2 regions of the Streptomyces violaceus genome follow, and region 2 is predicted to be linked to the other one. Evidence: riboswitches for the same ligand, from Rfam matches in the RefSeq annotation. Region 2 holds a riboswitch; the other holds the start of a gene.

Region 1 (5,650 bases), 4.9 Mb from region 2:
GGGGAGCCCGTCCGGAACGGCGCCGAGGGACTGCTGCATCATCGCGCGCACCGCGTCCACGGCCGGTGGCGAGGCGTCGTAGACATCGAGCCCGATGGCGAGATACGGCGCACCGAGCGCGGGTTGCACCCAGGCGCGGCGCAGCGAGCGGACGGCCGGGGTGCGGTGGGCGTTCTGCGCGAGCAGGGCGTAGAACTGCGGGATCTCGATGGCCGGTTCGGACAGCCGCAGGGGTCCGGCGGGCTGGCGGTCCAGGCCCGTGGCGATCCGGCGCAGGTCGAGCCAGGGGACGCCGACGCCGCCGCCGGGGGCGTGCGGGTTGAGCCAGAGGCCGTAGTGGTCGGGGTAGAGGGCGCGGGCCACGTCGACTCCGTCGACCACCTCGTAACTGCGGTTCCAGCCGCTCGCCGAGAGCTCCTGCGCGGAGGTCACACAGGGGGCGTAGCCGCAGCCCTCGACCTCCATGTTTCCGTACTGGGCGTCGGGGGATCCGGCCTGACCGTGCCACAGGAGCATCCAGATCTGGCCGCTGTGCGGGGTCGCGAGCGCGCGCAGGAGGGCCTCATAGGCGTCATAACGCCCGGGCGTGACCTGGCGCAGCATGTGCTCGACCTGTCCGGCCGCGGCCGTGCCGCTCGCGCTCACCTTTACCGCCCCTTCGTACAACGCCTCGACCGTGACCTAGCTTAAGCCCGCGCAGGTGCCCGGGGCTTGGTGCTGCCCTGCGGGTGCGGGCCGTTTGTGGTTCTCGCGCCCACGCGGCGGAGCCGCATGGTGTCACGGCCCCGCGCCCCTGGGGTACCTGACCTACCGCTGGAAGAAGGGCCGGACCCTGTCGCGCATCCAGTTGCCGACCGGATCCTCCGCCACGTCCAGGAGCACCAGGTTGACCGGCCAGGGGGCCGGGGCGGCGGTGACGGCGCGGGTGAGGGCTTCCAGGGGGAGGGCGCGCCGGTCGCCTTCCCACTGGGAGAGTTCGACGCCGACGAACATCACCGGGTCGGCGGTCTCGATCGCGGCGAGGCAGCGGCGGGCGGTGACGACGACGCCGATCGCCTCGAACTCGGCGGAGGCGGCGGCGAGGAAGTCCACCGGGTCGTCCTGCCAGTCGGGCTCGAAGAGGCGGACCCGGCCGCCGCTCGCGGGGCCGTCCAGCGGGGTCCGGCCGGCCCGGCACAGCTCGGCCACGGCCGGCGGCGGGAGCGGGATGCCGACGACGCCGCCCGGGTTGATGGCCATCCCCGCGTGCGGGGGCAGACCGCGGGCGAACTCCACGGCCGGCGCGATGGTGTACGACATGTGCGAGCCGACGACCTGGCGGAACTGCTCCTCGGAGCTGAACACCGGCACGTACGCCTGGCCCTCGATCTCGATGCCGGGGAGGTCGAGGGGGCCGCTCCGCGGGCCGCCGCCACTGGGCAGCGGAATCCACACGAAGCTCCGGCCGAGCACCTCGACGATCCGCCCGCCGGCCGAGGGACCGGCGCCGAGGGATGCCGAGAGCACCTCCTCCAGCTCGTTGCCGGGCCATCCGCCGTGCGGGTGGGTCTGCGTCTGCGCCGGGAAGTCCGCGGAGAAGTCCGCCGGGAAGTCCATCTGCCTACCGCCTGCCTGAAACCACTGCTGTGACTCAAAGGCTAGCGGCTCGGGAACGGCGGACGGCCACCCCGTGAACCACGGACCGCGGACGGCCACCCCGTCCGGGGGCCCCTGCCCCACGAACACGGCTCACGGGCCGCGGCCGGCCGGCCTGTGAACACCGGCCACCGGCCACGGACAGCCGGACCCGCGAACACCAGCTCACCGACCACGGACAGCCGGACCCGCGAACACCAGCTCACCGACCACGGACAGCCGGACCCGCGAACACCAGCTCACCGACCACGGACAGCCGGACCCGCGAACACCAGCTCACCGACCACGGACAGCCGGACCCGCGAACACCAGCTCACCGACCACGGACAGGCCAGGCCCATGAACACCAGCTCACCGCACACGGACAGGCCAGGCCCATGACACCGACTCACCGGCCGGGGCGGGTCAGCCCACGAAGCCGATGCGGCGCAGGGTGTTCGCCGCGTCGCGGTCGGCGAGGATCGCCGAGCCGCAGCCGGCCGGCAGTTCGCCCCGTTCCACCTCGCGCAGCAGGCGGGTGGTGGCCGCGCGGTGGCGCAGGAACGCGTACCGCGAGACGCCACGGCCGCGGTCGCGCTGGCCGGCCAGGGCCTGCTCGGGGGTGACGTCGAGCATCAGCAGGTGGAGCGTGCCGCCCCGGCGGCGGGCCTCGCGGGCCAGCCAGCGGCGGACCCAGGCCTGCGTGCCGCAGTCGTGCACCACGACGGCCTCGCCGCCGCGCAGCGAGCGGCGCAGACCGGCGTAGTGGGCGAGGCGGACGAGCGGGCGGTAGACCGCGTACGGCAGGGCCCGCGGCATGCGTCGGTCCCAGTGGTCGCGGGTGTCCTGGGAGTCGATGCGCCGGCCCGGCACGGTGCGCCGCATCAGCGTGGACTTGCCGCTGCCGGGCAGGCCCGTGACCACGACGATGTCGCGGGGTCCGAACAGCAGCGCGTGCGGGCCGCGGCCCGCACGCTCGCGCAGGTCGCGGACGACCGGCACCGGCTGCGGGCCGCAGGCCGCACGCGCCGGAGCGGTCGGCTGCTCGGGCAGCGCGATGCCCGATGTCGTGGCATACGCGGTGGTCCTGTTCACCGTGATCGTCCTCCCCTGGGGCCAGGTACGGAGTCCCTTGCCCGCCGAGTGTAAAGAGAAGGTAATGCCCGATCTCTCTGGTTTTAGTCCTCTTCCTGCAACAGGCCTGCTACAGGGTGGTCCCCCTGCCACCCCAAGACAATGCGTGCAATGATGAGCGCGCCAACTGCATACCGGCCGTTTGAATCCGCGCGGGAGAGTCCCCAGCACCGTCCGACGCTGGGGCGCCGAAGGAGCAAGTCCCTCCCTTGAATCTCTCAGGCCCCGTTACCGCGCGGGCGAGGCACATCTGAAAAGCGGGCCGCACCCTTGTCCGGAGTCCGGGGAAGCGGCGTGGCTCCACCCAAGGTGCAAGCCGTGTCCCGTGTGGTCATGGCGAACCTCTCAGGTTCCGATGACAGATGGGGAGGAACGACCTCGCCCGTCATGCCCCTGGGAGACGACGACCGATGAGCAGTACAGGAGAACTCCGCCACACCGCGCTCGATGCGCTGCATCGTTCGCTCGGCGCGACGATGACCGACTTCGCCGGCTGGGACATGCCCCTGCGCTACGGCTCCGAGCGCGACGAGCACAACGCCGTGCGCACGAAGGCCGGGCTGTTCGACCTCTCCCACATGGGGGAGATCACCGTCACGGGGCCGGGGGCCGCCGCCCTCCTCGATCACGCGCTGGTCGGCAACATCGGCGGGGTCAAGCCCGGCCGCGCCCGCTACACCATGATCTGCCAGGCCGACGGCGGCATCCTCGACGACCTGATCGTCTACCGGCTGGCCGAGCAGGAGTACATGGTCGTCGCCAACGCCTCCAACGCCCAAGTGGTCCTGGACGCGCTGGTGGAACGTTCCGCCGGCTTCGACGCCGAGGTGCGCGACGACCGGGACGCCTACGCGCTGCTCGCCGTACAGGGCCCGGAGTCCCCGGGGATCCTGAAGTCCCTCACCGACGCCGACCTCGACGGCCTGAAGTACTACGCCGGCCTGCCCGGCACGGTCGCGGGCGTCCCGGCCCTCATCGCCCGCACCGGGTACACCGGCGAGGACGGCTTCGAGCTGTTCGTGAAGCCGGAGCACGCCGTCGAGCTGTGGCAGGCCCTGACCAAGGCGGGCGAGGGCCCCGGCCTGGTCCCGTGCGGGCTGTCCTGTCGCGACACACTGCGCCTGGAGGCGGGCATGCCGCTGTACGGGCACGAGCTGAGCACCTCCCTGACGCCCTTCGACGCCGGACTCGGCCGGGTCGTGAAGTTCGAGAAGGAGGGCGACTTCGTGGGGCGCGAGGCCCTGGCACAGGCCGCCGCCCGCGCCGAGCAGAACCCGCCCCGCGTCCTGGTCGGCCTCGTCGCCGAGGGCCGCCGGGTCCCGCGCGCCGGGTACCCGGTCGTCACCGGCGGCCAGGTGATCGGCGAGGTCACCTCCGGCGCTCCCTCCCCCACGCTCGGCAAGCCGATCGCGATGGCCTACATCGACCCCGCGCACGCGGCGCCCGGCACACCCGGTGTGGCCGTGGACATCCGGGGCAGTCACGAGCCGTACGAGGTCGTGGCGCTGCCGTTCTACAAGCGCCAGAAGTAGACACTGGCCGCGGGCCGCTCCGGCGGCCCGCAGGCACCACATCCCCGCTCACCAGCGGTCCCCTTCATCAGCACTCCCGCGCGTACAGGAGAATCCAGGCCATGAGCAACCCCAAAGAGCTGCGGTACAGCAAGGAGCACGAGTGGCTGTCGGGCGCCGAGGACGGCGTCTCGACGATCGGCATCACGGAGCACGCGGCGAACGCGCTCGGCGACGTCGTCTTCGTCCAGCTCCCGGAGGTCGGCGCCGCCCTGTCCGCGGGCGAGACCTGCGGCGAGCTGGAGTCGACCAAGTCCGTGTCCGACCTCTACTCCCCGGTCTCCGGCGAGGTCACCGAGGTCAACGAGGACGTGGTGAACGACCCGTCGCTGGTGAACTCGGCCCCCTTCGAGGGCGGCTGGCTGTTCAAGGTGCGCGTCACGGACGAGCCGGGCGACCTGCTCTCCGCCGACGAGTACACCGCGTTCTCCGCCGGCTGAGGAGTCGTAGCCGTATGTCCGTCCTGAACACATCCCTGCACGAGTTCGACCCGGCCGTGGCCGCCGCGGTCGACGCCGAGCTGCACCGGCAGCAGTCCACGCTCGAGATGATCGCCTCGGAGAACTTCGCCCCGGTCGCGGTCATGGAGGCACAGGGCTCGGTCCTCACCAACAAGTACGCCGAGGGCTACCCGGGCCGCCGCTACTACGGCGGCTGCGAGCACGTCGACGTGGTCGAGCAGATCGCGATCGACCGGGTCAAGGAGCTGTTCGGCGCCGAGCACGCCAACGTCCAGCCGCACTCGGGCGCCCAGGCCAACGCCGCCGCGATGTTCGCGCTGCTCAAGCCGGGCGACACCATCATGGGTCTGAACCTCGCGCACGGCGGGCACCTGACCCACGGCATGAAGATCAACTTCTCCGGCAAGCTCTACGACGTCGTCGCCTACCATGTCGGCGACGACGGCCGGGTCGACATGGCCGAGGTGGAGCGGCTGGCGAAGGAGTCCAGGCCGAAGCTGATCGTCGCGGGCTGGTCGGCCTACCCGCGGCAGCTGGACTTCGCCGAGTTCCGCCGGATCGCGGACGAGGTCGGCGCGTATCTGATGGTCGACATGGCGCACTTCGCGGGACTGGTGGCGGCGGGGCTGCACCCGAACCCCGTTCCGCACGCGCACGTGGTGACCACGACGACCCACAAGACGCTGGGCGGCCCGCGCGGCGGTGTGATCCTCTCCACGGCCGAACTGGCCAAGAAGATCAACTCCGCTGTCTTCCCCGGTCAGCAGGGCGGTCCGCTGGAGCACGTGATCGCGGCCAAGGCGGTCTCGTTCAAGGTCGCGGCCTCCGAGGACTTCAAGGAGCGCCAGCGCCGTACGCTGGAGGGTGCCC
Region 2 (5,650 bases):
CAGGAGCACACCAGATTCCGGTCGCCGAAGGCCTGGTCGATGCGGCGCACCGGCGGCCAGTACTTGTCGGAGGCCGTGACTCCGGCCGGGAAGACGGCCTCCTCACGGCTGTAGGCGTGCTCCCACTCCCCGGCGAGCGCGCCGGCGGTGTGCGGGGCGCCCCGCAGCGGGTTGTCGTCCGCGGGCCATTCGCCGGAGCCGACCTTCTCGATCTCCGCGCGGATGGCGATCATCGCCTCGCAGAACCGGTCCAGCTCGGCCAGGTCCTCCGACTCGGTCGGCTCGATCATCAGCGTCCCGGCCACCGGGAACGACATCGTCGGCGCGTGGAAGCCGTAGTCGATCAGCCGCTTGGCGACGTCGTCGACGCTCACACCGGTCGCCTTGGTCAGCGGCCGCAGGTCGATGATGCACTCGTGCGCGACGAGCCCGCCGGGGCCGGTGTAGAGCACCGGGTAGTGCGGCTCCAGCCGCTTGGCGATGTAGTTGGCGCTGAGCACCGCCACCTGCGTGGCCCGCTTCAGCCCCTCGCCGCCCATGAGCCGGACGTACGCCCACGAGATCGGCAGGATGCCGGCCGAGCCCCACGGCGCCGCGGAGATGGGGCCGACCCCGGTCTCCGGGCCCGCCTCGGGCTGCAGCGGATGGTTCGGCAGATACGGCGCGAGGTGCTCACGCACCGCAACCGGGCCGACGCCGGGCCCGCCGCCGCCGTGCGGGATGCAGAAGGTCTTGTGCAGGTTCAGGTGCGAGACGTCCCCGCCGAAGTGCCCCGGCTTGGCGAGCCCCACGAGCGCGTTGAGGTTGGCCCCGTCGACGTAGACCTGCCCGCCCGCCTCGTGCACCTGGGCGCAGATCTCGGAGACGTGCTCCTCGAACACACCGTGGGTGGACGGGTACGTGATCATCAGCACCGCCAGCTCGTCACGGTGCTGCTCGATCTTCGCCCGCAGGTCCTCGACGTCGATCTCGCCGTCGTCGGCGGTCTTCACGACGACGACCTTCATGCCCGCCATCACCGCGCTCGCGGCGTTGGTCCCGTGCGCGGAGGAGGGGATAAGGCACACGGTCCGCTGCTCGTCCCCGTTGGCCCGGTGGTACCCGCGTACGGCGAGCAGACCCGCCAGCTCGCCCTGCGACCCCGCATTCGGCTGGAGGGACACCTTGTCGTAGCCGGTGACCTCGGCGAGACGTTCCTCCAGCTCGTGGATGAGCGTGAGGTAGCCCTCGGCCTGCCCGGCGGGGGCGAAGGGGTGCAGCTGCCCGAACTCGGGCCAGGTGACCGGCTCCATCTCCGTGGTCGCGTTGAGCTTCATGGTGCAGGAGCCCAGCGGGATCATGCCGCGGTCGAGCGCGTAGTCGCGGTCGGCCAGCCGACGCAGGTAGCGCAGCATGGCGGTCTCGGAGCGGTACTGGTGGAAGACCGGGTGCGTCATGTACTCGTCGGACCGCAGCAGAGCGTCCGGAAGCCCGTCCTCGGTGGCGGCGTCCAGCGCCTCGACGACACCCTCGACCCCGAACGCGGCCCATACGGCACGCAGCTGGGCCCGCGTCGTGGTCTCGTCGCAGGAGATCGAGACGTGGTCGGCGTCGACGAGCCGCAGGTTGACCCCGTTCCGCTCCGCGGCGGCCACGACCTCGGCGGCCCGGCCCTCCACGCGCACCGTCACGGTGTCGAAGTAAGCCCCGTGCACGACCTCGACACCGCCGTTCGCGAGCCCGGCGGCCAGGACCGTGGCGTACCGGTGGGTGCGCCGCGCGATGCTCTTCAGGCCCTGTGGCCCGTGGTAGACGGCGTACATGCCGGCCATGACGGCGAGCAGCACCTGCGCGGTGCAGATGTTGCTGGTGGCCTTCTCACGACGGATGTGCTGCTCACGCGTCTGCAGCGCCAGCCGGTAGGCCTTGTTCCCGTCGGCGTCCACGGACACGCCGACGAGCCGCCCGGGCAGGCTGCGCGCCATCTTGTCCCCCACGGCCATGTAACCGGCGTGCGGTCCGCCGAAGCCCATGGGCACACCGAACCGCTGCGTCGTCCCGACCGCGATGTCCGCGCCGAGCGCACCGGGCGACTTCAGCAGCGTCAGCGCGAGCAGGTCGGCGGCGACGGTGACGAGCGCCCCGAGCCCGTGCGCCTGGTCGATGACCGGCTTGATGTCCCGTACGGCTCCGGAGGCGCCCGGGTACTGGATCAGCACGCCGTTGATCTCGCGCCCGGCGACGTCGGCGGGGATGCCCGCACTGAGATCGGCGACGACGACCTCGACGCCGGTCGGCTCGGCCCTGGTCCGGATCACGGCGATGGTCTGCGGCAGCGCGTCCGCGTCGACGAGGAACAGGCCCTTCTTGTTCTTGCCCAGACGCCGCGACAGCGCCATGGCCTCGGCGGCCGCGGTGCCCTCGTCGAGCAGGGAGGCGCCGGAGGTCGGCAGACCGGTGAGGTCGGCGACCATGGTCTGGAAGTTCAGCAGCGCCTCGAGCCGGCCCTGCGAGATCTCCGGCTGGTACGGCGTGTAGGCCGTGTACCAGGACGGGTTCTCCATGACGTTGCGCATGATGACCGGCGGCGTGAACGTGCCGTAGTACCCGAGCCCGATCATGGAGCCGAGGACCTGGTTGCGGTCGGCGAGGGAGCGCAGCTCGGCGATCACCTCGGCCTCGCCGCGGGCGCCCGGCAGGTCCAGTGCCTCGGCGCTCTTGATCACGGCCGGGACCGCGGCGGCCGTCAGCTCGTCCAGGGAGCCGTAGCCGACGTGCGCGAGCATCTTGGCGCACGCCTCATGGTCGGGGCCGATGTGGCGCTGCTCGAAGGGAACTGCCTCTTCGAGCTCGGAGAGCGGAATGCGATGGGCGGTCATATGCGGAGGCCTCCTGGTCTGACACGACCTTCGAGGGGCACCACGGCACGGGTACCCGGACGGCCTCCCCCTCTGTCATGTCAACCTGAGAGCTTCACCGGATCGCCCGAAGGCCTCCGGCTTTCACCGTCGGTGAGAGCGGAAGTCCGTCGACATCCGCCCTGCTTTCCAGAGTGACCTCGTCCGTGCGGTACGTGAGCCTGAGAGATTCCGGGGAGGATTTGCTCCTTCGGCGCCTCCGATGATGTCTGGAGGACTCTCCCGCACGGGGTCAGCAGCCGCTGTCAGCCTACCAGCGAGGGCAACGCACGAACCTTCGAGTGGCCGCGTCCCCGATTGTGCCGTTTTGTAGTGTTTACGGATGAGTTGCGACCATGTGGAGGGCCCGTGCGAACCGATATCGATCCGCGCAACCTGATCGGCCGCAAGGCTTTCGACCGCAACGGAACCAGGATCGGCACGATCGACGAGGTCTACCTCGACGACGCCACCGGCGCCCCGGAGTGGGCCGCCATACGGACCGGCCTGTTCAGCAGGGACGCTTTCGTCCCACTCGAGCCCAGCGAACTGATCGACGGCGCCCTCCACGTGCCCTTCGACCGCGCCCTGATCAAGGACGCCCCCGACTTCGGCGTGGGCCGCCACCTCTCCCCGGAGCAGGAACTCCAGCTCTACCACCACTACGGTCTCGACGTCGCCGCTCCTCCCCCGCTCCAGGACCACGAGTTCGGCAAACTGGCAGGCACGGACGAGACGGCCTGAAGCCCCGGTAACCGCCTAAAGGGCGGCCGACCGCAGCCCCGCATCCCCCGAGTCACCATCCGGCCCATGACCCCCTTCAGGCTCTCGTAACACCAAAGGCAACGGGTCCGCCGGCTCCAACTCCGGATCGTCGACCCGGAAGGTCCGCACCCGCCCGGGCTCCGAGTCGGGTGTCTCGAACCGTACGGTCACCCGCCCCAGGCCGCTGCCCTGCACCCATCCGTGCCCGAACCCGGCGTGCCGCACATCGTGCCCGGCGGGCCACCGCCGCTCGGCCGGCGCCGGCCACTCCTCGACCGGCGCCGCGGCAGGCTCCTCGACCGGGCCCTCCGCGACCGCCCGCTCCCCGGCCGCCTGCGCGAACAGGTCCTCCTGCGTGTAGTCGGCGAGCCCACTGACGCCCACCCCGAGCAGCCGCACGCCGCCCGTCGTGTCGACCGAGTCCAGCAGCCTGGCCGCGGCCTCACGTATCACCCCGGGATCGTCCGTCGGCCCACGCAGCGTCTCGGACCGGGTGAGCGTCGAGAAGTCGTACCGCCGCACCTTCAGCACGATGGTCCGCCCGGACAGCCCGGCCCCGCGCAGCCGCTGTACGCAGCGGTCGGCGAGCCGCTGCACCTCCAGCCCGACCCGCAGCCGGTCGTGGATGTCCACGTCGTAGGTGTCCTCGACCGACACCGACTTCGCCTCCCGCTCCGCCACGACGGGCCGGTCGTCCCGCGCCAGAGCCATGGCGTAGAGCCCGTGTCCGTGCGCCTTCCCCAGCAGCCGGACCAGCTCGTCCTCACCCGCCTCGGCGATCTCCTCGACGATGGTGATCCCGGCCCGCCGCAGATGGTCGCCCGTCGCCGGCCCTACTCCCGGCAGGGTCCGCACCGACATCGGCCCCAGCATCGCCCGCTCCGTCCCCGGCTCGATCACCACCAGCCCGTCGGGCTTGGCCTGCTCCGAGGCAATCTTCGCGAGCATCTTAGAGGCGGCCAGCCCCACCGACCCCGTGAGCCCCGTGACGGCCCGGATGTCCGCACGCAGCTTCACCCCGGCCAGCCGCGCGGACCGCTCGTCCCAGGCCGCCCCTCCGGCCTCCAGGTCAACGAACGCCTCGTCCAGGCTCAGCGGCTCCACCAGTGGCGACAACGCACGCAGCAGCTCCATCACCCGCTCGCTGATCGCCCGGTAGAACTGGAAGCGCGGCACGAGATACGCGGCGTTGGGCGCGAGCCGCCGGGCCTGCGCCATGGGCAACGCCGAGTGCACCCCGAAGACCCGGGCCTCGTACGACGCGGTCGCGACCACACCCCGCGGCCCGAGCCCGCCCACGACCACGGCCTTCCCGCGCAGACTCGGCTTGGACGCCTGCTCCACCGAGGCGAAGAAGGCATCCATGTCGAGATGCAGAATCGTAGGCGCGGTTCTCACAACTCCGATGCTGCCCTACGCCACTGACAACGCCGTGCCGAACCTTCCCGACCGGTCCGGGAGAAACCGCTTACAGCCCGGCGCGGAAACATCCCGCCTGCTGCGGCCGCATGCACACCGCACCGTCCAACGGGTCAGACAGCCCGGTTCCGCCGCCGCGCCAGCTCGTCCGCCGGGTTGGGCCCTACCAGGGTCTCGCCGGTGTCGATACGCTCCCCGTGCAGCTGGGACAGCGCGCTCTCGACGTCCCGCCACACCACACCCACGGCGATCCCGAAGACGCCCTGCCCCCCTTGGAGCAGGGCGTGGACCTCGTCCGGCGAAGTGCACTCGTAGACCGTCGCACCGTCACTCATCAGCGTCATCCGCTCCAGGTCGCGGAAACCGCGTTCCCTGAGGTGCTGGACCGCCGTGCGGATGTTCTGCAGCGACACCCCGGTGTCGAGGAACCGCTTGACGATCTTCAGGACGACGACGTCCCGGAAGCTGTACAACCGCTGCGTCCCGGACCCATGGGCGGGGCGCACACTCGGCTCGACGAGACCGGTGCGGGCCCAGTAGTCCAGCTGCCGGTAGGTGATACCGGCGGCCGCGCAGGCCGTGGGGCCTCG

The links. Region 2 has a riboswitch for glycine ahead of gcvP (aminomethyl-transferring glycine dehydrogenase). Riboswitches for the same ligand answer to the same signal wherever they lie in the genome.
Region 1: linked by a shared signal. The riboswitch ahead of gcvT (glycine cleavage system aminomethyltransferase GcvT) and the one ahead of gcvP (aminomethyl-transferring glycine dehydrogenase) in region 2 are both predicted to bind glycine.

Annotation. Positions count from the first base shown of each region.
Region 1 covers NZ_CP107911.1:2,697,378-2,703,027, forward strand. Annotated here, with positions in the region: gene OG542_RS11940 (enhanced serine sensitivity protein SseB C-terminal domain-containing protein) at 1-645, opposite strand, end outside; gene OG542_RS11945 (enhanced serine sensitivity protein SseB) at 808-1,596, opposite strand; gene OG542_RS11950 (AAA family ATPase) at 2,041-2,715, opposite strand; glycine riboswitch at 2,892-2,992, shown strand; glycine riboswitch at 2,994-3,120, shown strand; gene gcvT (glycine cleavage system aminomethyltransferase GcvT) at 3,159-4,280, shown strand; gene gcvH (glycine cleavage system protein GcvH) at 4,382-4,759, shown strand; gene glyA (serine hydroxymethyltransferase) at 4,774-5,650, shown strand, end outside.
Region 2 covers NZ_CP107911.1:7,574,044-7,579,693, reverse strand. Annotated here, with positions in the region: gene gcvP (aminomethyl-transferring glycine dehydrogenase) at 1-2,858, opposite strand, end outside; glycine riboswitch at 3,037-3,132, opposite strand; gene OG542_RS34130 (PRC-barrel domain-containing protein) at 3,246-3,620, shown strand; gene OG542_RS34125 (DNA polymerase IV) at 3,636-5,039, opposite strand; gene OG542_RS34120 (MerR family transcriptional regulator) at 5,174-5,650, opposite strand, start outside.